Linked DNA regions of Syntrophobacter fumaroxidans MPOB. The protein of the gene in region 1 binds, or shares a complex with, the protein of each later gene. Links are inferred from orthologs where the notes say so. Each region holds a gene or a part of one and is shown in the gene's direction. Other genes may lie near its edges.

The links.
Region 2: pnp (region 1) and SFUM_RS18980 share a complex: the UniProt entries of both Bacillus subtilis proteins name them as parts of the possible RNA degradosome complex. The link is inferred for Syntrophobacter fumaroxidans MPOB from one-to-one orthologs.
Region 3: pnp (region 1) and rny share a complex: the UniProt entries of both Bacillus subtilis proteins name them as parts of the possible RNA degradosome complex. The link is inferred for Syntrophobacter fumaroxidans MPOB from one-to-one orthologs.

What each region holds. Positions count from the first base shown.
Region 1 is NC_008554.1:1,523,974-1,531,406, forward strand. Bases 2,462-5,359 are described here. They hold pnp (polyribonucleotide nucleotidyltransferase), read left to right. Parts: upstream 2,462-2,809; coding sequence 2,810-4,909; downstream 4,910-5,359. Other genes in these bases: rpsO (30S ribosomal protein S15), read left to right, coding at 2,488-2,751; SFUM_RS06440 (M16 family metallopeptidase), read left to right, coding at 5,106-5,359. Outside these bases: 30S ribosome-binding factor RbfA, read left to right, coding at 8-361; SFUM_RS06420 (DHH family phosphoesterase), read left to right, coding at 354-1,334; tRNA pseudouridine(55) synthase TruB, read left to right, coding at 1,331-2,329; more of SFUM_RS06440, read left to right, coding at 5,360-6,326; SFUM_RS06445 (MBL fold metallo-hydrolase), read left to right, coding at 6,570-7,352. UniProt on the Bacillus subtilis protein: Involved in mRNA degradation. Catalyzes the phosphorolysis of single-stranded polyribonucleotides processively in the 3'- to 5'-direction. Necessary for competence development in Bacillus subtilis.
Region 2 is NC_008554.1:4,476,952-4,484,479, reverse strand. The notes cover bases 1,807-4,799. They hold SFUM_RS18980 (6-phosphofructokinase), read left to right. Parts: upstream 1,807-2,756; coding sequence 2,757-3,842; downstream 3,843-4,799. Other genes in these bases: SFUM_RS18975 (hypothetical protein), read left to right, coding at 4,133-4,726; SFUM_RS18985 (EF-hand domain-containing protein), read left to right, coding at 2,145-2,468. Also shown: SFUM_RS18995 (hypothetical protein), read right to left, coding at 1-237; SFUM_RS18990 (response regulator transcription factor), read right to left, coding at 662-1,360; SFUM_RS22135 (PAS domain-containing sensor histidine kinase), read left to right, coding at 5,268-7,220; SFUM_RS18965 (hypothetical protein), read right to left, coding at 7,411-7,528. UniProt on the Bacillus subtilis protein: Catalyzes the phosphorylation of D-fructose 6-phosphate to fructose 1,6-bisphosphate by ATP, the first committing step of glycolysis.
Region 3 is NC_008554.1:3,187,151-3,194,524, reverse strand. The notes cover bases 1,695-4,533. They hold rny (ribonuclease Y), read left to right. Parts: upstream 1,695-2,252; coding sequence 2,253-3,815; downstream 3,816-4,533. Other genes in these bases: tyrS (tyrosine--tRNA ligase), read left to right, coding at 4,107-4,533. In the rest of the region: glmS (glutamine--fructose-6-phosphate transaminase (isomerizing)), read left to right, coding at 1-1,318; more of tyrS, read left to right, coding at 4,534-5,384. UniProt on the Bacillus subtilis protein: Endoribonuclease that initiates mRNA decay. Initiates the decay of all SAM-dependent riboswitches, such as yitJ riboswitch. Involved in processing of the gapA operon mRNA, it cleaves between cggR and gapA.

The sequences.
Region 1 (7,433 bases):
ATCGACCATGGAATACAAACGGGCTGACCGGGTTGCAGACTTGCTGCGCAGGGAGATGGCGGATCTGCTCCTGCGCAGGATCAAGGATCCGAGGGTCTCAAAGGTCACCATCACCGCGATTGAAGTGACCGACGACCTGCAGAATGCCAAAGTATTCTTTTGCCTCATGGGCGCGGCAACCGAAGAGGAAAAGCGTTCGGCGGCCCTCGGGCTGAACAGGGGCAAGGGTTTCATGCGCCTGGAACTCGGGAAGAGGTTGCATCTGAGATATCTTCCGCAACTCTCCTTCCACTACGACAGCTCCTTCGAGTACGGGGACAAGATCGAACGCCTGTTGAAAGAATTGCATAAGAATGAATGAGTCGCAGCTCGAAATCTTATCGGAAATCGTCAGGGCCGTGAAGGCCGGCCGGCGATTCCTCGTGGTCACCCACGTCAGGCCCGACGGCGATGCCGTCGGGTCGGTCCTTGCGCTGACTTTCATGCTGCGCAAACTGGGCAGGAAAGCCGATGCGTATTGCGCCGACCCGCTTCCCATCGGGTACGATTTCCTGGCCGGAGCAGAGGACATCAGGCACGACGTTTCCGATCCCTCTTCTTATGATGTAGCCATAACCGTGGACTGCGGAGACTTCCAGCGGGTGGGGGACGAGCTTGCGGAAGCGATTGCCCGTATCCCTTTGCTGATCAACATCGACCACCATGTCGGCAAATCCGTCTTCGGGCACATCAACTGGGTGCAGACTTCGGCGAGCAGCACATGCGAGATGCTGTATCGCCTGAGTTCCATGCTCGAAGTGCCGCTCGACGCCGACATCGCTTCCCAGCTCTACACGGGAATCCTGACGGATACCGGGTCTTTTCGGTTTTCCAACACCAACCGCGATGTGCTGGAAATCGCCTCCAGGCTTGTCGCATCGGGGGCGCAGCCGTCACTGATCGCCCAATACGTGTACGACTCCGGCCAGCCCCAGCGTTTGCGGCTGCTGGCCAAAGTCCTGGCCACCGTGACGTTTCACGCCGACAACCGCCTCGCCGCGGCGGAACTGAGCCAGAAAATGCTGGCCGAAACCGAAACCTCCCACCTGGACAGCGAAGGGTTCATCAATGAGCTGCGTTCGGTGCGGCCGGTCAGGCTGGCCATGCTCTTCCGGGAAGGCCGCAACGGAATGGTGCACGTCAGTCTGAGGTCCAAGGGGGATGTCGATGTCGCCGGTTTCGCCCACAAATACGGCGGAGGAGGTCATCGGCAGGCGGCCGCGTTTCGTGTCGCCGGGAACCTGGAGGAGGTCCGGTCTGCATTTACCACTGAAGCGTTGAGCTATATTGCATGAGAGAGATGTTTCCCATAACCGCGCAATCGAGCACGGCATCCACGGGCGGTAACCCCTCCCGCCCCGATTTCGCCATGCGCGAAAAGGAGCCGAGCGGGCTCCTGGTTCTCGACAAGCCTGAAGGAATGACGTCCTCGACCCTCGTCACCAGGGTCAAGAGGCTGTTAGGCCTTCGCAAGGCAGGCCACTGCGGAACGCTGGACCCTTTCGCCACGGGTGTGCTCCTTGTATGCGTGAACCAGGCCACTCGATTCGCCGAGCAGCTGACCGGCCAGACCAAAGTCTACCGTTTCACCGCGCGCTTGGGCATCGAAACGGATACGCTCGACAGGACCGGCACGGTGGTGCGCACCCGCGATGACGTGGTCCCGTCCGAACGGGAACTGCTGGAGGCGGTGCGCTTGCACGAGGGGACACAGGTGCAGGAGGTTCCTCGGTACGCGGCCGTGAAGGTTCAGGGAAAACGGCTGTACGAGCTGGCGAGAAAGGGAATCGATGTCGAGCTGCCCAGGCGGGAAGTGCATATCCATCGCTTCGACTTGATTTCCTACCGTTACCCCGAGGTTGTTCTGGAAACGAAGTGCTCGAAGGGCACGTACGTTCGTCAGTTGGCGGCGGATTTGGGGAGGCGCCTGGGATGCGGGGCTCACGTCATGCATCTGCGGCGGCTCGCGTGCGGCCCCTTCGGCCTGGAGCGGGCAAGCTCGCTGGAGCAGATGCACGACGGGGCTTCGGACGGCTCCTGGTTGGCGAAGCTCGTTCCCATGGCCGACGCGCTTTCGCACCTGCCCGCGCTGACGATCGAGGACGGGCAGGTTCTCAGTCGCTTGCGGTACGGACAGCTTGACGCAGACTGGGAGGCGGAACACTCCGGACGGTTTTCCCGGCGCGTGGGACCGGTGCGTATCGTCACCGCCGACGGACGCCTGGCGGCACTCTGGTGGCCGTGGCCGGAATCGGAGCACCAACGCCGTTTACGCGTGTTTCAACTTTGAGGAGAGGTTTCAGTCCATGACTGAATTCAGAGGAACGCAAACAAGAATGGTCCACAGGTCTTGCGATTGACATCCAGAGACTGACGACCGGGCGACCTGGGTCGCAATCAGTCAACACACAATACTTTATCACGTTCAAGGAGGATCAAGCCGTGGTAATGACCCCTGAAAAGAAGAAGGAAATCATCGAAGGATTCAAAGTGCACTCGGCCGATACCGGGTCCCCGGAAGTGCAGATAGCCCTGCTCAGTGAGAGAATCAGCTATCTGACGGAACACTTTAAAATGCACAAGAAAGATCATCATTCACGCCGGGGCCTCCTGAAGCTGGTTGGACAGCGCAGGCAGCTCCTCAATTACCTCAAAAAGAAGAACGCCGAACGTTACAATAACGTGATCGAACGTTTGGGACTGCGCCGCTAGCCGCGCCTGGTCATCTCTCCCTCGGGGCGAGATATCGTTCAAAATAAGGAAATGACCTATGAAGCATTCAGTTCAAGTGGAAGTCGGCGGTCGCCCGATGGTATTCGAAGCCGGGGAGATTGCCCGCCAGGCCGGCGGTTCCGTGCTCATGCGTTACGGAGACACGGTGGTGCTTATTGCAGCGACGAAGGAGGACCGAATTCGGGAAGGAATCGATTTCGTGCCTCTTATGGTGGACTATCAGGAGATGAGTTATGCCGCGGGGCGAATTCCGGGCGGGTTCTTCCGCCGCGAGATCGGCCGTCCGAGCGAGAAGGAAACTCTGACCTCCCGCCTGATCGACCGGCCCATCCGTCCGCTCTTTCCGAAAAAATACTGCTACGAGACTCAGGTGGTCGCCACAGTCCTTTCGGTGGACATGGAGAATGAACCTGATGTCGTGGCGCTGACCGGAGCTTCGACGGCTCTCCATATTTCCCCGGTGCCCTTCCAGGGACCGGTGGCGGCCGTACGCGTCGGCAGAATCAACGGATCCTTCGCCATCAATCCCAGCGCGAAGGAACTCCTCGAGAGCGACCTGAACGTCGTGGTGGCCGGCTCACGCGACGCGGTGGTGATGGTCGAAGGCGGCGCGGATTTCGTTTCGGAAGACGATCTCGTCGATGCCATCGACTTCGGGCACAAAGCCATTCTCCCCATCCTGGACGCCCAGGACGAGCTTCAGCGCAGGATCGCACCGGTAAAGGAGGCGCCTCCCGAGGTGGTGAGGAATGAATCCCTGGTCCAGGCTGTCCGGGACGCCGCCGCGGCGGAAATGCGCGCGGTCATGACCACGCCGGAAAAGCACCCGCGTCGCGATCGGAAGAAAGCCCTGAAAGAACGTATCCAGGCGGAACTGGTCTCCGATGATCCCGATCGCCCGAAGCAGATCGACAATATTCTTGAAGACCTGGAAAAGGAAGTGGTTCGGCGCATGATGGTGGAGGAAGGCCGCCGGATCGACGGAAGAAGGTTCGACGAGATCCGCCCCATCAACATCCAGGCGGGCGTTCTGCCGAGAACTCACGGTTCGGCGGTTTTCACCCGCGGCGAAACACAGGTGCTGGCCGTCGTGACGCTCGGCTCCTCTTCGGATGAGCAGAAGATCGAGGCCCTGGCGGGTGAAACCTTCAAGTCGTTCATGCTCCACTACAATTTCCCCGCGTTTTCCGTAGGCGAAGTCCGTCCGCTCCGCGGGCCGGGACGTCGGGAGATCGGACACGGGGCTCTCGCTGAACGATCGGTGAAAGCCGTGCTTCCCAGGGACGGCGAATTCCCATACACCATCCGGGTGGTCTCCGAGGTCCTGGAATCCAACGGATCGAGCTCCATGGCCACCGTTTGCGGGTCTTCGCTGGCGCTCATGGACGCAGGGGTTCCCATCACCGAACCGGTCGGGGGCATCGCCATGGGGTTGGTGAAGGAAGGGGACAAAATCATCGTTCTCTCGGACATCCTTGGCGATGAAGACCACCTTGGCGATATGGATTTCAAGGTCACGGGCAGCGAACGGGGCATCACTGCGATCCAGATGGACGTGAAGATCGCCGGAATCGACCGCGGCATCATGCAGCGCGCACTGGAACAGGCGCGCGCCGGCCGAATCTTCATCCTGGGGAAAATGAAGGAAGTGCTGTCGGCCCCGAGGCCTGAACTGTCCCCGTACGCCCCCCGCGTCATCACCATCATGATCAACCCGGAAAAGATCCGCGACGTGATCGGACCGGGAGGGAAGGTCATCCGTTCCATCGTTGCCGAAACGGGGGCCAAGATCGATATCGAAGATTCCGGAAAAGTCGTCATCATGAGCCCGGACGGCGCCGCCTGCGACAAGGCGGTGGAGCGGATCCGGGGGCTGACGCAGGAACCCGAGGTGGGGCAGCTCTACATGTCCCGCATTGTACGCGTCACCGATTTCGGAGCCTTTGCGGAAATCCTGCCCAACATCGAAGGTCTGATACACATCTCCCAGCTCGAGCACAGGCGGGTGCGCAAGGTCACCGACGTGGTCCAGGAAGGGGACGAGGTTCTTGTCAAGGTCATCGAAATCGACAAGGACGGGCGAATCCGCCTGAGTCGGAAAGCTGCCCTCGAAAAACCTGAAGGCGGCGGCCAATAGAGGGTATTGAACGCACACGAGGGCGCACGCTCTTCACTACCGGCCTGTGCCCCGTGGCCGTGGAAACTCCCCGGTTCGGCGTCTGAAGCGGCGCCGCGCCGTTTCGACCTGACGCTCGTTATCCGTGCTGATCGGCATCCTCAGTGGGAGAGAGGGAACATTGCATCAAAAAACGGTTCTCCGCAACGGTATTCGTGTGCTGACCGAAAAGATTCCTTTTGCGCATTCGGTATCTACCGGGATTTGGGTCGGCGTGGGATCAAGAGACGAGGAAGAGGATGAGAGGGGGATCACTCACTTCATCGAGCACATGCTGTTCAAGGGAACTCAGCGACGAAGCGCGCTCGACATAGCCAAAGAGTTCGATTCCGTCGGGGGGTTCGCCAACGCCTTCACATCGAAGGAACACGTCTGCGTTCACGCCAAGGTTCTGGCATCCCACCTCCCCCTGGTGGTGGACGTCCTTTCGGATATCTTCTTGAATTCCGTGTTCTCGGACAACGAAATCGAACGGGAACAACAGGTGATCCTCCAGGAAATCCGGATGATCGAAGATACTCCGGATGAGTACGTTCACATCCTTTTCCAGGAGATGTTCTGGAAGGACAACCCCCTGGGGCTGCCGATCTATGGATCGGCACAGGCCCTGGAGTCGCTCGACAGGACAAAGGTGCTTCGTTACCTGTCGCGGCATTTCCACTCCGACAAGATCGTCATCTCCGCGGCCGGCAACCTGGATCACGATCGTTTCCTGGAGCTCATCGGCCCCCCCATGGAAGGTCTCAACCATCCCGCGCTGCCCGGCCGGCGGGTCGTTCCAAAGAACCACCCCCTTGTCAGGATCATTCCCAAGGACCTGGAACTGGTCCACGTCTGTCTCGGAATGAGAGGCAATTCCCAGGTGGACGAAAACCGGTTCGCCTCGCATCTTTTGAACGTGGTACTGGGAAGCAGCATGAGCAGCAGGCTGTTCCAGGAAATCAGGGAAAAACGAGGCCTCGCCTACTCGGTCTATTCATTCTCGCACAGTCATGTGGACGCGGGCATCCTTGGAATTTACGCCGGAGTCGGCGCGCGGAACGTGCAAGAGACACTCGAGCTCATCCGGGAACAGCTCTCCCTACTGGCCGATGAACTCATCTCCGACGAGGAGCTCAATGCCGCCAAGGAATACCTGAGGGGAAGCATGTACCTGAATGCGGAAAGCACCGACTCCCGAATGAACCGGATGGCCAAGAACGAGTTTCTTTTCGGTCGCTTTGTCGATTTTTCGGAAATCGAGGAGAAGATTGTCGGTGTCCGCGCGGAGCAGATCCGGGATTGGTTCCGGGAAGTCTATACACCGCAGGAGTTGACGGTGTTGCTAATGGGACCGGTGGAGATGGACCGCGCCGATGTGGAAAAGGCACTCTCCTGACAGCCCGTGAAGAGAGCCAGGGAGATGCTTTTTGCCGTCCATGGAAAGGACGCGACCAGGGCCGCGTCGAAGTGAGCGGGCTGCCCTCGTCTTCCGCGACCCCTAGGCGGAAACCCGGTGGGAAACCCAGGGCGCCGCTCTCGGCGGGCCGGCTGCCGCATTTTCAAGGTGATGGCGGGAAGTTGGGTTCAGCCGGGGTGAAGCCCGGAGCGGATTGTTCCGCGCACTCCCGAGGACACGTCCATGTCGCTCATGTTTCAGGTCATTGCCAGCGGTTCCAAGGGAAACTCGATCCTGATTTCAAGCCCCCGGACGCACATCCTCCTGGATGCCGGGCTGAGCGCGAGAGAGCTTGTCCGCCGGCTCGAAAAGACTTCCGTGAACGCCCGGCAACTGGACGCGGTGGTCGTCAGCCACGAGCACGCCGACCATGTTCGGGGCGTCGGAGTGCTGAGCCGCCGGTTCGAACTGGTCGTCCACCTCAGCCAGGGTTCCCTGGAAGGCCTGGACCCGCAGATCGGCCGTCTGGCCGGCCACCAGGTCTTTCAGCCGGGCCGGGCTTTCGACATCGGCGACCTTCGGCTGCATCCTTTTCCCATTTCCCACGACGCCCGGGAACCGTCCGGTTTCGTTGTCGAGCACGCCGGCGTGAGGCTAGGCATCTGCACCGACCTCGGGGTCGTCACCGAGCTTGTCAAGGCAAGACTGCAGGGATGCTCCGGCCTGGTCATCGAAGCAAATCACGATCCGGACCTCCTGATCAACGGCCCCTATCCGTGGCACCTCAAACAGCGCATCAGGAGCCGGCACGGGCATCTGTCCAACATCGACAGCCTGGAGCTGCTGAAATGCCTCTACAACGAATGCTTGCGTTCAGTTGTGTTCGCCCACCTGAGCGAAACGAACAACCACCCCGAACTCGTGCTTGAAAACTCCAGGGATTTGGTCAACAATCCCCGGTGGGAGAAGGTCCGTTTCCAAGTTGGAAAACAGCATGACGTCACGCCGCCCGTCGAACTGATGTGACGCCGCCCATCCGGCGTCCTTCGCTCCATGCCCCGAATCCGGACGCTCATCAGGTTTTCCGCCCGGTATCGCAAAACACGG
Region 2 (7,528 bases), 3.0 Mb from region 1 along the record:
ATCCTCCCTCAAGGCCAGCATTTTTCCCCAGTCGTCCCGGGCCACGTCGATCAGTTCGCCGGAGGCGTTGACTCCTTCCACGAATCCCCGTTCGGTTCTGCTGACCCGCCAGCCGGTGCACAGCACACGTTTTTCGTTCTTCTCCCCCGCTGGAACGATATGGGCGAAAACCTGGTGCACGGAATGTTCGTCCCGCTCTAGGGTGAAGCGCACCCTGGTTCCCATTCCGGTAGTCATTTCGAATTCCATCGGCCTGCCTCGCAATTGTTGTTGGGCCCTTCGGGTGCGTCCGTCGCGGTCCTTTCGGCCATTTCGCCCGGCGGTGGTCTTCCCGGCTCCGCGGGGGCGTCGCCCCCCCCGGGATATCCCTACGCCCGGGTCTCTTGCGTCGCAGCGGGACGAATCGGGGCGAAACCGGACAGGCCCGGGCTTGCGCCGCGTGTCAATTCATTCTTTTCCCATATAGATATTTATCTCACGGAACACCAGCAATTTCGACAAAGCGAACGGGAGCGTGTGCAGGGATGTCCTTCTTTGTCGGTGCGGAAAGTCCAGGCAGGTGTCGAGCATCGTCTTGACGGCGGTGATGGTTCAACTGGAAGGATGAGGGGCAATACCTCGCGAAAAGCCCGAAAAAGGCGGAACCCTTATTGGCGGACGGCTATGATTCCTTGTCCCCCGGCGAGCTGTCTTCGACCAGGGCATAACCGGCCTTGCGGAAAGTCTGCAGGAGTCTGGGCTTGTTCGGACGTTCCAGTTTCTCGCGCAGCCGGCAGATGTGAACTTCCACGACATTCGTGGCGGGCACGAAGTTATAGCCCCAGACGTTCTCGAGAATCTCCGCGCGCGTGACCACCCTTCCCTTGTTGCGCATCAGGTATTCGAGCAGGGCGAATTCCTGGGGCAGCAGCCGGAACTCCTCGTCACCGCGGAAAACGCGGCGGCTGACCAGGTCCAGCCACAGGTCGCCGGCCTTGAGCTGCACCGTCTCCTGGTTCACCTTGCTTCGACGGATGAGGCTCCAGACCCTCGCGAGAAGCTCGGCCAGTTCAAAGGGCTTGGTGAGGTAGTCGTCTCCCCCGAGCTCCAGGCCGCTCACCCGGTCGCTCACACTGCCCTTTGCGCTCAGGATCAGCACGGGCGTCAGGATCCCGCGATTGCGAAGCTTCTGAAGGATCTCCAGACCGTCCATTACGGGAAGGATGACGTCGATGATGATGGCGTCGTAGCTTTCCTTGAGCGCGAGTTCAAATCCTTGCGGGCCGTTCCAGGCCACATCGATCTTGAAGCCGGCCTCGGTCAACGCCCGTTCAAGGAAATCCGTGATCTGTCTGTCGTCTTCAACCACCAAAACACGCATGGAAATCGTTCCGCTCGGAAAGATTTGTACAATGAAAACATCGAACCGTCCGAATGCAAATACCGCCCGCCCCGTATTCCATCCCCGTGGCATGCATCACAGGCAAAGTCGCACCGCAACATGTCTTCTGATTGGTCTTCAAGGTACCAAACGGCAGAATGTGTCTTTTTCATTAATAAAATAAAATTAAAATAGTTTTAGGTTTCCTCATCCGCCTGCCCGCGGGCGCGGTGTTTGTATGCACTCGTTCAGCGCGGCAGGTGAGCAGCCGACGGCGCGACGCGAATTCCGGAGGGCTTATCGCTCCGCTCCCGATGTCCCCAGCGGGCTCGCAAACCGTGCCTTCCGGGTCGGTTTCGTTTCCCGTTTGGCCCCCCGCGCTCCGGCAGTGCCGCGTTCCATGCGGACCACCGAAAGAAACACGGTGAGCCTTTCCCGGTCCCACCGGCAGGTCACGCTTTGCATGTCGATAGCGCGCAAGAAGCGCCCGGGCTCTCCCCACACCCGATTGCGCAGGCGACGACCGGCCGCGTTCGATTCATCGCAGTCCTTTACGGCAAATCGGTTGCGATGTCGACACAATTGACAATCATTTTCTAGAACGTTAGCTTATCAATAAGTAATCCATGTCGCATTTTACGGAGGCTTTGAGATCGATGCTGGGTGATGGAATACAGAGCTTTCCCAGAATAACGGGGTCCAAGCGGCTTTGTAAACAGCATTGAACGGCATGGAATGGAAGACGTAGGCAGCGTTGTAAATCGCGACGCCGGGAGGAATAGCCATGAGAATGTTGCTAGTGGCTGTGGCATTGATGGCCGTGGTCGGCTTGGCGGTATACACGGGCGCAGGGGTAATGGCGTTTCAGAGCGGCCAGGCGCTGTCCCCGGAAGGAAACATCAGCAAATGCGAACAGGTATTCAAGAACCTGGACTCCGGAGGCAAAGGATACCTGACTTACAACGACTTTCGCGCCGGTGACGGTCTGGGCAAGCACAAGGGATATGGTCAGATCGGCGGCACTCACAGCGCGTTCATGTCCGCCGACACGAAAGGGGACGGCCATCTGACGATGGGCGAATTCTGCGCATGGAAAAATAGATCGTAACACTCGCCTGCATGGCAACGGAAGCGCATCCGTGGAGCTTCCGTTGCCACTACGAAATCCCACCCTCTTTGACGATTCGTCACTCTGCTTATCGTGGCCTTTTCGCAACTGGAAGCAGGCGTCGACAAACGGCAACGGCTTGATCGCGGTGCAATCTGCGAGTATTGTGATGAACAGCGGGACTTTCCGCGCTTTTTGGGAGCATCGGTTGTCCCGTTCTTGAACGCTGCCCGCCGCAAGGCATCGGGGGGCCTCCCGAGGATGAAGAATTGGAAGGGGAGTGAGACAATGGGTAAGAGAAGAGTTGGGATTCTCACGGGCGGAGGAGACTGCGCCGGTTTGAACGCAGTCATCAGGGGCATCACGAAGAGCGCCGTCAACAACTTCGACATGGAAGTCGTCGGCTTCTATGACGGGTTTCTCGGTCTCATCGAGAAGCGCTTCACGATCCTGACTTTCGAGATGGTTTCCGGCATCCTCACACAGGGAGGGACCATCCTGGGCTCGAGCAACAAGGCGAATCCCTTCGAACATCGGGTGCGCGAGGGCGGCCAGGAGCGTTGCGTGGACGTATCCGAGGAGTGCGTCGCCCTTTGCGAGGATCTTGCCATGGACGCCCTGATCTGCGTGGGTGGCGACGGGACCATGACAATTGCGGAGAAGCTGTCCCGCAAGGGAGTCAACGTCATCGGCCTGCCGAAGACCATTGACAAGGACCTTGCCGAGACGGACATCACGTTCGGCTTCGATACGGCCCGCACCGTCGCCACCGAGGCCATCGATCGAATTCACACAACGGCACAGTCCCATCACCGGGTCATGCTCATTGAAGTGATGGGAAGAAATGCGGGCTGGCTCGCCCTGGAGGCCGGGATCGCCGCGGGAGCCGACATTGTGCTGATTCCGGAAATTCCGTATTCCATCAAGGAGATCATTGGAGTGGCGCGAAGGCGAAGCCGCTTCGGGAGACAGTTCAGCATTGTAGTGGTGGCCGAAGGCGCGGCTCCCGTGGGAGGGACTCAGACCGTTCACAGAATCGTCAAGGACAGCCCGGACCCGATTCGCCTGGGCGGGATCAGCCACCGGATTGCGACCGAGATCGAGGAACAGACCGGGATCGAGTGCCGCGTCACCATTCTTGGGCACGTGCAGCGCGGAGGCACGCCCACACCCCTCGATCGCTTGCTCGCCACACGGTTTGCCGTAAAGGCCATGGAACTGGTGGAAGAACGCTGCTACAACCACATGGTCGCTTTCCAGGGAGGCGAAACGGTCCCGGTTCCCATCGAGAAGGTCGCGGGAAGACAGCGGCTTGTCCCGTTGGATTCCCCCCTCATCAAGACGGCGCGGTCCGTCGGTACCTCCCTGGGGTAGGTAAGTGCCGGGCCGCAATTCGACTGCCCCGGATCGCAGCCGGTCCGCTGCCGGTTTTTGGGGCCGCCGCCGCGTTCTTCGCGCGATGATTCGCACCATGCGTCGCGCGGCGCATACCGCAAGGGAGTGGTTTTTGCCTTTGGAGACAATATTCTGGTCGATATTTTGCTCATTTGTGTTAATAAGTTGAGCAATGGATACAATCCCGCTCGCGGGGCGGGCGACGTCGCTTATCGCGCCAGACGCAGGGAACGATGGGACTCCCGGTTGGCGGCAGGAGGAGAGTGTTCATGGATCTGATCCTTATCTCTCAGATATTGGCGGTCACCTTCTGCGTGGTTGTCGTTTTCGCCGCGGCCTACTACCTTGGATACCGCCGCAATGTGAGAAAATTCGAGACTCAATCGGAACAAGATCGTGAAGAGATGCTGACCATCGAGCGAGCTCTCAAGGAATTCTGGGATCACGAGAAGCAGAGGCTCGAACAGGAGAAGGAAGAGCTCAACCGACGCATCGGCTTCCTGGAAACCAGGCTCGACCAGTACCGGAGGAAGGCCGCGGGAATCGGCATGATGGGCCTCAGGAAGAGCAAGGTCACCGATATGTTCATCACGCTGCTCATCGAGAACGAGTCCCTCGAGGAAAAGCTTTTCCTTCAAAACCTGAAGCTGAAGCAGGAACGTGACGAATTCCTGGAGAACGAGCTTCGCAGCATCAGCTATAAGCGCATTCTGCTCTCCGAGCTCCTGGCGCAGTCGGAGGTCAGGCGGGAGTTGGAGCGCGCGATCAACGACAAGGGCCGCCTGAAGAGACTGGAAATAAAGCAGAAAGACATCGATCCGCTGGTCGCCGAGACTTCGGATGAAGCGGAGAAGACGGCCTAGTCCCGGTGGCTGCTCCTGCCTCAACTTGAGCGGACGCGATACAGGACCGCTTTGTTTTCGCCCCCCTTATCGGCATTCACCCCATACACGGCACGATGAACCATAGCCGGACGAGCATCGCGCATTTTCGGGCGATCGGCGCTCAGCGGCGGGCGCGCGGGAACGAAGGAAAACGCTCGCGCTCATCCCGGCGCAGCCGGCCGCTCGGGGAAAAACACCGGGTTCCGAAGCCGGGTCCGGAGGCCGGTCGGCGGTTCGCCGGAGTGGTGTCCGGGCCGGTCCTGCAAGATCGTTCGTCCCCCCCGGATTATGCCGCCGCAAAGGCCCCGGCACGGATAGCGAACCGGCAGCGACTGCGGTTGAAGGGGTTATCGCTCCGGTCATTCAGTAACCCGCCGATTTGGTGATGCTTTTGTCAGATTTCGCTTCCGGCGGGCATGCGTTCGTGCTATTGTTTATCAATTATACGCATTGAGATCTCATTCTCCTGTGGAATTGCCCTTTTCGCATTTCCTGTTCGATGTGCGGAGGTTCTGCTGCTGTGAGTGATGAACGCGACGGGAACAAGACACAGGCGGTGTGCTCTCCGCCTTTGAAATCCCGACAAGCCCGAGAAGAAATAACCGACGACGCCGGAGGCAGACCGCTCCGCGACCGCCCCCATATCACCCGCCGAAATCTCGATATCATTGAATTCCTTCCCGACGCCACTTTTGTCATCGATCGCGAGGGAAAAGTCATCGCGTGGAATCGAGCGATCGAGGAGATGACCGGGGTGAGGAAGAAGGACATCCTTGGCCGGGGAGATTTTGCATATGCGGTGCCGTTTTACGGCGAGCGCCGTCCGATCGTCATCGATCTGGTGATGGGTGCGGATTCGAAATTCGAGCGGAAATACCAGTATGTGAAAAAGCAGGGCGAGACGTATTTCGCTGAGGCTTACGCGCCAAATGCATACCGGGGCAAAGGCGCCTATTTGTGGGGCAAGGCATCCCCCCTGTACGACGGCAAAGGCAACTGGGTCGGCGCCATCCAGTCGATTCGCGACATAACCGACAAGAGGTTGGCCGATCAGGCTCTGGCCAGAAGCGAACGACAGTTTCGCATGCTGGTTGAGACCATGAACGAAGGGCTGTGCGTCCGCGATGCGAATGACCGGGTCCTTTACGCCAACGACAAGATGTGCCGGCTTCTTGGGTACGTCCGGGAGGAGCTCGTCGGCATGCAGGTATCGGCGCTTTTCGACAGCGCCAACCTGCTGATCCTTCAGCGTGAGATGGAGAAGCGCAGGAACCGGGAGGGCTCTCTTTATGAAATCCAGATGAAATCGAGGGACGGTCGGAACATCCCGGTGCTTGTTTCGGGCAGGCCGATGTTCGGCGAGCAGGGCGACTATCGGGGAACCATCAGCACGATGACCGATATCACCACGATCAAGGAAGCCGAAACGAAACTGCGCGAATCGGAACAAAAGTATCGCATGATCTTCGAGAATTCGCCCTTGGGCATTTTCCACTTTGATGCCGACTGCGTCATTACGACGGCCAACGAAAACATTTTCCGGATTTGGGGCACCACCGCCGAGAAGCTTGTGGGCTTCAACCTGAACACATCCTTGAAGAACAAGAAGATGAAGGCTGCGGTCATCGCGTGCATGTCCGGGAAGTCGGCACATTACGAGGGCAGCTACCTGTCGGTGACGGGAGGGAAGATTTCCAATTTGAAAGCGAACTACGGCCCGATCCTGTCGGCGGACGGCAAGGTGATCGGAGGTATCGGGATCATAGAGGATATCTCGGAACGCAAGCAGACCGAAGCGGCCCTGCAAGAGTCGGAGCGGCAGTTGCACCTCCTGTCGAGTCAGCTTCTGGCAGCCCAGGAACAGGAACGCAAGAGGATCGCCCGGGAGCTCCACGACGGCATCGGATCGTCTCTGAGCACAATCAAGTTCAGCCTCGAGGCGACGCTACGACGGATGAGGCAGGGTTCACAGAGTTACGAATCCCTGCAGAACGTCATCGTTCTCACCCAGCACGCCATAGACGAATCCAGAAGAATCATGACCGATCTTCGTCCTCCCATTCTGGATGACTTCGGCATCCTCACCACGATGGACTGGTTTTGCGCACAATTCAGGAAAGCCTACACGCACCTCCGGGTGGACAAGGAGATCGAGGTCGTGGAGGAGGACATTCCGGAGGCCTTGAAAATCGTCATTTTCCGGGTATTGCAGGAGGCGCTTCACAACACCGCGAAGTACAGCCAGGCCAGCCGGGTCAAGATCGGCCTTCGCAAGACGCCGGGAACGCTCGAGCTCAAAATCGGCGACAACGGTATCGGATTTGACCGGACCAGCGCCTCACGCCGCAGCGATTCCTCATCGGGTCTGGGTCTCCCCAGCATGAAGGAGCGAACCGAACTATCCGGCGGAACCTTCTCCGTCGAATCGACCGAAGGGGCGGGAACCACGCTTTGCGCGACATGGCCGCTCTGAGCCCGAAATTCCACACAGGCGCCCGCTTCTTGCCGCAGGGACATTGGTGGTTCGCTGTGAACCCTTTACGGAGAATGCCCTTCTTCCACCGGGCGGCCGATTTTCCTCCGCCCTGCCCCGATCCTTCCCGGCATCGCCGTTTTCTTTCAGCGTCCATCAGGCCCGATCGCCTCGCGGGCGGAATCAACTTCTACTGATCGGATTCTTCAGCGACCTCTTCCTCCTCCTCCTGCGGTTCCTCGTCGGGCTGAGGCTGGGCGGGGGGGGATTCAGCGGGCGTTCCGGGCCGAACGGTTCCGGAATCGGCA
Region 3 (7,374 bases), 1.7 Mb from region 1 along the record:
CGCCCGCAAGGAAAGCCCTCTGATCCTGGGACTGGGTGAAAACGAGTATTACCTGGCGTCCGATGTGCCGGCTATTCTGCCGTATACCAGGAAAATCATTTACCTTGAGGACGGTGACGTCGTTTCGGTGTCCAGGAGCGGCTACAGCATCGAGTCCTTTGAAGGGGAGAGGCTGGAGCGGGTTCCCAGGACCATCGAGTGGAATCCGATCATGGCCGAGAAGGCCGGATACAAGCACTTCATGCTCAAGGAAATCCATGAACAGTCCCAGGCGATCATCGACACCTTTCGCAGCGCGGTGGACCTGAACCGGGGGGAGATTCGGCTGGACGACCTGAATCTTGACGGGAAAGGCGTGGCGGGGATCCGCAAGATCTGCCTCATCGCCTGCGGGACGTCCTATCACGCCTGCATGGTCGGGAAATATATGATCGAGAACATGTGCCGAATCCCGGTCGAAGTCGATCTGGGGTCGGAATTCAGGTACAGGGGACCGCTGCTCGGACAGGACACCCTGCTCGTGGTGATCAGCCAGTCGGGAGAGACGGCGGACACGCGGGCGGCGTTGCAGGAAGGCCTGGAGAAGGGCGCGGTCTGCCGGGCCATTGTCAACGTGGTCGGCAGCAGCCTGGTGCGGATGGCGGGCGGCGTGATCTATACCCATGCGGGACCGGAAATCGGTGTGGCCTCGACGAAGGCTTTCACGGCGCAGCTGGTGGCCCTCTACCTCTTCGGTCTCTACTTTGCCGTCGCTTCCGGCCGCCTCGATCGGCAGGAACTGTCCGCCTACATACAGGAGCTTATCGAGCTGCCGCGGAAAGTCTCAGACATTCTCGCGAGAAGCGAAGAGCTTTCCGGGCTGGCGCGGCGTTTCATGAATTGCCGGGATTTCCTCTACCTCGGCCGCGGCATCCTCTACCCCATAGCGCTCGAAGGCGCGCTGAAACTCAAGGAAATCTCATATATCCATGCGGAAGGCTACGCGGCGGGAGAAATGAAACACGGGCCGATCGCCCTGATCGACGAACAGATGCCCGTGGTCGTCTTGATGCAGAAGGGGCCGCTTTTCGAAAAGATGTTGAGCAATGTCCAGGAAGTGAAGGCAAGAGGGGGACAGGTGATCGCCCTGGTGGAGGGGAAAGCCGACGAACGGATTGGCCCGCCGGAAAACCGTTTCCTGATCCCGGAAAGCTCACCCTGGCTTGCTCCGGTGCTTTTCACCGTCCCCCTGCAGTTGCTGGCCTACCAGATCGCGGTTCTACGGGGCACGGACGTGGATCAGCCGCGCAACCTGGCCAAGAGCGTCACGGTGGAATAGGGTCTGGAAGCGCTGGAGATTCGGCTTGACTTGTTTTTGCTTTTCTAGCTACAATATGATTGAAATCGCGGGCTTCGATATGATCGTGATTTTTCGTTGAGGAGCCCGGGGTGCGCGACCGCAGGGCCATGGAAGCATGGCATGCGCTTTTGTGTGGAAGCGTTCAATGTTTTGTACAGACAGCGGGAAAGGCTCATTGGCACAGATCAACGCGAGCAATGGACTCGGAGAGAGGACTGACGGGAATTGGTTCTTTGCTCGAAGGCTTGGGGGCAGGCCTCGATAATTTCGCAAGATCAATGCCGCGAGGGGGAAAAACGGGTAGACGGCGGACAGGCATCAGGCAGTTGATTACGAAGAGCACCTGAGAGGTATGGAAACGGATGACGCCTGCCGGCGCGTGAAGCCGGCGAAAGAAGAAGGTCCCGGCGGTTGAGGTCCGGGGCATTGACCATATGATTTCGAACAGCCCCTGCTGTGTTTGTGATTGGGTGTACTTCCTGAGCCAACATACAAAAAACGGGAACTCCCTCTGGCTCCGGTGTGCAGGTCAGGAAACTGAAAGCCTAAAGGAGCCACGGAGTGCCCACCTTAGAACAGCGGTTCAAGGCCGGCTGTCCAACACGGCACAATGCGGGGGCGTTGTTTTATCAATCTCTCTCCGAAAAAATCCATCTCGAAAAGACCCCGGTGGAACCGGGGCTCCGGTCCTTCGGACCGGTGACCCGGGGATATCCTGCATCTTGAGCTTTTCTTCCTGACGAATGCCTGTTTCGACGGATCATGCGTGCGGCGAGCCCGACGATTGGCGAGCGCGCCGGTTGAGTGAAGGTTTTCGGGCATTCCGGCCGCGTGATTGCGCGCGTTTACCCGCCTGATCAAATTGACCGCATTGATATCTCCGGATCAATTGCGATGAAAGGAATCATATACTATGGGCTATGTGTCCGGCATACTACTTGTCCTGATCGGTCTGCTGGCGGGAGTCGGGCTCGGAGTGCTGCTCCGTCAGTACTGGTTGGAGAAACGAAATCGGCAACTCCAGGAACAGGCACGCAATATACTCACCGATGCACGCAAGGAAGCGGAGACCATCAAGAAGGAGGCGATTCTCCAGGCCAAGGACAGCCTCTTTCAAATGAAGGCCGAGTTTGAAAGGGAGACCAAGGAGAGTCGAAAGGAATTTCAGAACCTGGAAAAACGCATTCTCCAGAAGGAGGAAAATCTGGACAAGAAGTCCGAAGCCCTCGACAAGCGTGAGGGGGTGATCGGCAAACGGGAGAAAGTCCTGCAGCAGCAGGAGAAGGAATTGGAGGAAAACACGCGCGAGCTCCATATGCTGATCGAAGAACAGCGGAAGAAGCTCGAGAGTCTCTCCGGGATTTCCGCCCAGCAGGCCAAGGAAATGCTGGCACGCGCCATCGAAAACGAGGCGCGGCATGACGCGGCCCTGATGGTGAAGAAGATCGAAACCGAAGCACGCGAAACCGCGGATCGCAAGGCCAAGAACATCATTTCGCTGGCGATTCAGCGGTATGCGGGCGACTATGTGGCTGAGAAGACGGTTTCCGTCGTCAATTTGCCCAATGAAGAAATGAAGGGCCGGATCATCGGGCGGGAAGGCCGCAACATCCGGGCCATCGAGGCGTCCACCGGGGTCGACCTCATCATAGACGACACGCCGGAGGCCGTCATCCTTTCGGGGTTCAACCCCGTGCGCAGGGAGGTGGCCAGGGTCTCGCTGGAGCGTCTTATTTCCGATGGGCGCATTCACCCCGCGAGGATCGAAGAGATCGTCGAGAAAGTGAACATCGAAATCGAGAATGCGATCAAGGAATCCGGGGAGCAGGCCGCTTTCGACGTGGGAGTGCACGGAATCCATCCCGAACTGATCAAGCTGCTCGGAAAGCTCAAATACCGGACCAGTTACGCGCAGAACGTCCTGCAGCACTCCCGGGAGGTGGCTTTCCTGTGCGGCATCATGGCGGCGGAACTGGGGATCAACGAGAAACAGGCGAAGCGTGCGGGGTTGCTGCACGACATCGGCAAGGCCATCGACCACGAAATGGAGGGGCCTCACGCCACCCTGGGCGCCGATCTGACCAGGCGCTACGGCGAGGCGCCCCCGATCATCCACGCCATTGCGGCTCACCATGAAGACGTGCCCGCGGAAGATGTGCTCGCCATCCTCGTCCAGGCGGCCGACGCTCTTTCCGGTGCACGGCCGGGTGCCCGCAAGGAACTGCTCGAAACCTACGTGAAACGGCTTGAGGACCTGGAGAGAATCGCCGGTTCCTTCCCGGGAATCAACAAGGCCTATGCGATTCAGGCGGGACGGGAACTGCGGATCATCGTCGAAAGCGGACAGGTCAACGATGCCGACGTGGTGCTGTTGAGCCGGGATATCGCCAAGAAGATCGAGGGCGAACTGACGTATCCGGGCCAGATCAAGGTGACGGTGATACGGGAGACCCGCGCCGTCGAATATGCCAAGTAGAGCCCGCGCGGGGTACGCCATTCCAGTGGAGTCATTTTAAGGGGGCACGGCTGCTTGCCGTGCCCATTTTCGTAAAGGTGGCCGGCGGTCCGGTACAAAGGTCGCAAACAACAGTCTGATACGAGGTTGCGTTCAAGATGACGGTATTGAGAGGAGTGCATAAAGCCCTTCCCTGCGTCTGACCGGCACAATCGGCCCGCAGCAAGGGGCGGGGTTTACCCCCGCCCGCGTCGCCTCCCGCTGGGCAGGTGTTGTGCAATCTTGAGCGCACCTCGATATGAGGTGTCGGGAGTGGAAAACGTTTTTGATGTTCTGAACGAAAGAGGGTTCGTGGCTCAGGCGTCGGACGTCGAGGCGCTGAGGGAGCGTCTGGGGCGGCCCACGAGTTGCTACATCGGTTTCGATCCCACAGCGGACAGTTTGCACATCGGGAGTATGGTGCCGATCATGGCCCTGGCCCACATGCAGCGGTGCGGGCATCGTCCCCTGGTATTGGTTGGGGGGGGCACGGGACTGGTGGGAGATCCGAGCGGAAAGACCGAAATGCGCCGAATGCTCACCGCGGAGCAAATCAGGGGCAATGTGGATGCGTTGAAGGCTCAGCTTTCCCGATTCTTGGAATTCGGTGACGGCAAGGCGCTCATGCTCAACAATGCGGACTGGCTTTTGGACTTGCGCTACATCGAATTTCTGAGGGACATCGGCCGACATTTCAGCGTCAATCGCATGCTTGCCGCCGAGAGCTACAAAATGCGGCTGGAAACCGGACTGAACTTCATCGAATTCAACTACATGCTGCTGCAGGCCTATGATTTTTACCACCTGGCCGAGGAATACGACTGCGTTCTGCAGATGGGCGGCAATGATCAGTGGGGCAACATCGTGGCGGGAATCGAGCTGATTCGGCGCAAGAGCGGCCGGGAGGCCCACGCGATCACCTTCCCGCTGCTCACCACGGCCTCCGGCGCGAAAATGGGCAAGACGGCGGCGGGTGCCGTGTGGCTGAGCGCTTCGAGGACTTCGCCCTTCGACTACTACCAGTACTGGATCAACACTGACGATCGCGACGTGGTGAGGTTTCTGAAGCTGTACACGTTCCTGCCCCTGTTGGAAATCGCGGCGGTTGAGGGTTTGCAGGGGCAGGAGCTGAATGCGGCGAAAACCGTTCTCGCCTACGAGGCCACTTTGCTGACTCATGGCAGGGAGAATGCCTTGGCTGCCTGCGAGGCGGCAAGCGGCGTATTCGGCAGGCGCCGGCTGGCTCCCGATCTGCTGCCGTCCAGCGGAATCCCGAGGGATGTCCGGGACGAAACGCAGGCGGTGCCCACGACGGATGTGGAGAGGCATCGGCTGGAGGAAGGCATTCCGGCGTTTGAATTGTTCGCCGAAACGGGGCTTTGCGAATCGCGGAGCGCTGCCCGGCGCTTGATTCAGCAGGGCGGCGCCTATGTCAACGACATGCGTCTGCGGGAATTTGATCTGCGCATCGGAGTCAGCCACCTGAGGCACGATGGGATCCTGCTGAAGGCGGGCAAGAAGAAAATTCATCGCGTTCGTGCGATGAACTAGCCGTTTTGTGATTGACACCCTCGGGTGGCTTTGGTATATATCGCGGGCTTTCGCGGAACGCGCGGTGAATGTGAGCCGCGCGGGAGCGGGGTGGCTGGCCGGTTTGGGAAGTTGGAACCGGGGGTCGACTGAGCAGTCCGGAGTGATTATTTTACTAAAGGTGGGAAAGATTTGCTCCGGAAAGCGCGCGTGAGCTTGGTGTTTCGAGCCGCGAGAAGGAATCCGGCGTGTAGATTTGCACGTTGGGTTCTTCAAAAAGTCGCTTGACAATGCAAGTTGAACGGTGTAGATTGAAAAGTCCCTGAGCGGGAACGAGTCTGTTCTTTGGAAACTAAATAGTGGGTAAGGTGCTGGGCCTAGAGAGAGATTTAAGGGATAAACTGGAGAGTTTGATCCTGGCTCAGAATAAACGCTGGCGGCGTGCCTAACACATGCAAGTCGAACGAGAAAGCCTTAATCTTCGGATGGGCGAGTAAAGTGGCGCACGGGTGAGTAACGCGTAGGTAACCTACCCCCGGGACCGGGATAACAGTGCGAAAGTGCTGCTAATACCGGATACGATTGTGGAGCGGGAGCTCTACGATGAAAGTCGGCCTCTCAGAGAAGCCGATGTTCGGGGATGGGCCTGCGTCCTATCAGCTGGTTGGTAGGGTAACGGCCTACCAAGGCGACGACGGGTAGCTGGTCTGAGAGGATGATCAGCCACACTGGCACTGGAACACGGGCCAGACTCCTACGGGAGGCAGCAGTGAGGAATTTTGCGCAATGGCCGCAAGGCTGACGCAGCAACGCCGCGTGGGTGAAGAAGGCCTTCGGGTCGTAAAGCCCTGTCAGGTGGGAAGAACACCATGGGGACGAATAAGCTTCATGGCTGACGGTACCACCAGAGGAAGCACCGGCTAACTCCGTGCCAGCAGCCGCGGTAATACGGAGGGTGCGAGCGTTATTCGGAATTACTGGGCGTAAAGCGCGTGCAGGCGGTTTGGCAAGTCTGATGTGAAAGCCCCGGGCTTAACCTGGGAAGTGCATTGGAAACTGCCGGACTTGAGTACTGGAGAGGAAGGGGGAATTCCCGGTGTAGAGGTGAAATTCGTAGAGATCGGGAGGAATACCAGTGGCGAAGGCGCCCTTCTGGACGGTTACTGACGCTGAGACGCGAAAGCGTGGGGAGCAAACAGGATTAGATACCCTGGTAGTCCACGCTGTAAACGATGAGCACTAGGTGTAGCGGGTACTCATTCCTGCTGTGCCGCAGCTAACGCGTTAAGTGCTCCGCCTGGGGATTACGGTCGCAAGACTAAAACTCAAAGGAATTGACGGGGGCCCGCACAAGCGGTGGAGTATGTGGTTTAATTCGACGCAACGCGAAGAACCTTACCTGGGCTTGACATCCCCGGACGGCCCTGGAAACAGGGATTTCCCCTTCGGGGGACCGGGAGACAGGTGCTGCATGGCTGTCGTCAGCTCGTGTCGTGAGATGTTGGGTTAAGTCCCGCAACGAGCGCAACCCTTGCCTTTAGTTGCCATCATTGAGTTGGGCACTCTAAAGGGACTGCCGGTGTGAAACCGGAGGAAGGTGGGGATGACGTCAAGTCCTCATGGCCTTTATGCCCAGGGCTACACACGTACTACAATGGGCGGTACAAAGGGAAGCGAGCCCGCGAGGAGGAGCCAACCCCAAAAAGCCGTTCACAGTTCGGATCGGAGTCTGCAACTCGACTCCGTGAAGTTGGAATCGCTAGTAATCGCGGATCAGCATGCCGCGGTGAATACGTTCCCGGGCCTTGTACACACCGCCCGTCACACCACGAAAGTCGGCTGTACCAGAAGTGCGTGGGCTAACTTTTCGGAGAGGCAGCGTACCAAGGTGTGGTCGGTAATTGGGGTGAAGTCGTAACAAGGTAGCCGTAGGGGAACCTGCGGCTGGATCACCTCCTTTCTAAGGACGAGAAAGGTTTGGCACCGAACCCGCTGTTTAGTTTCGAGGGAG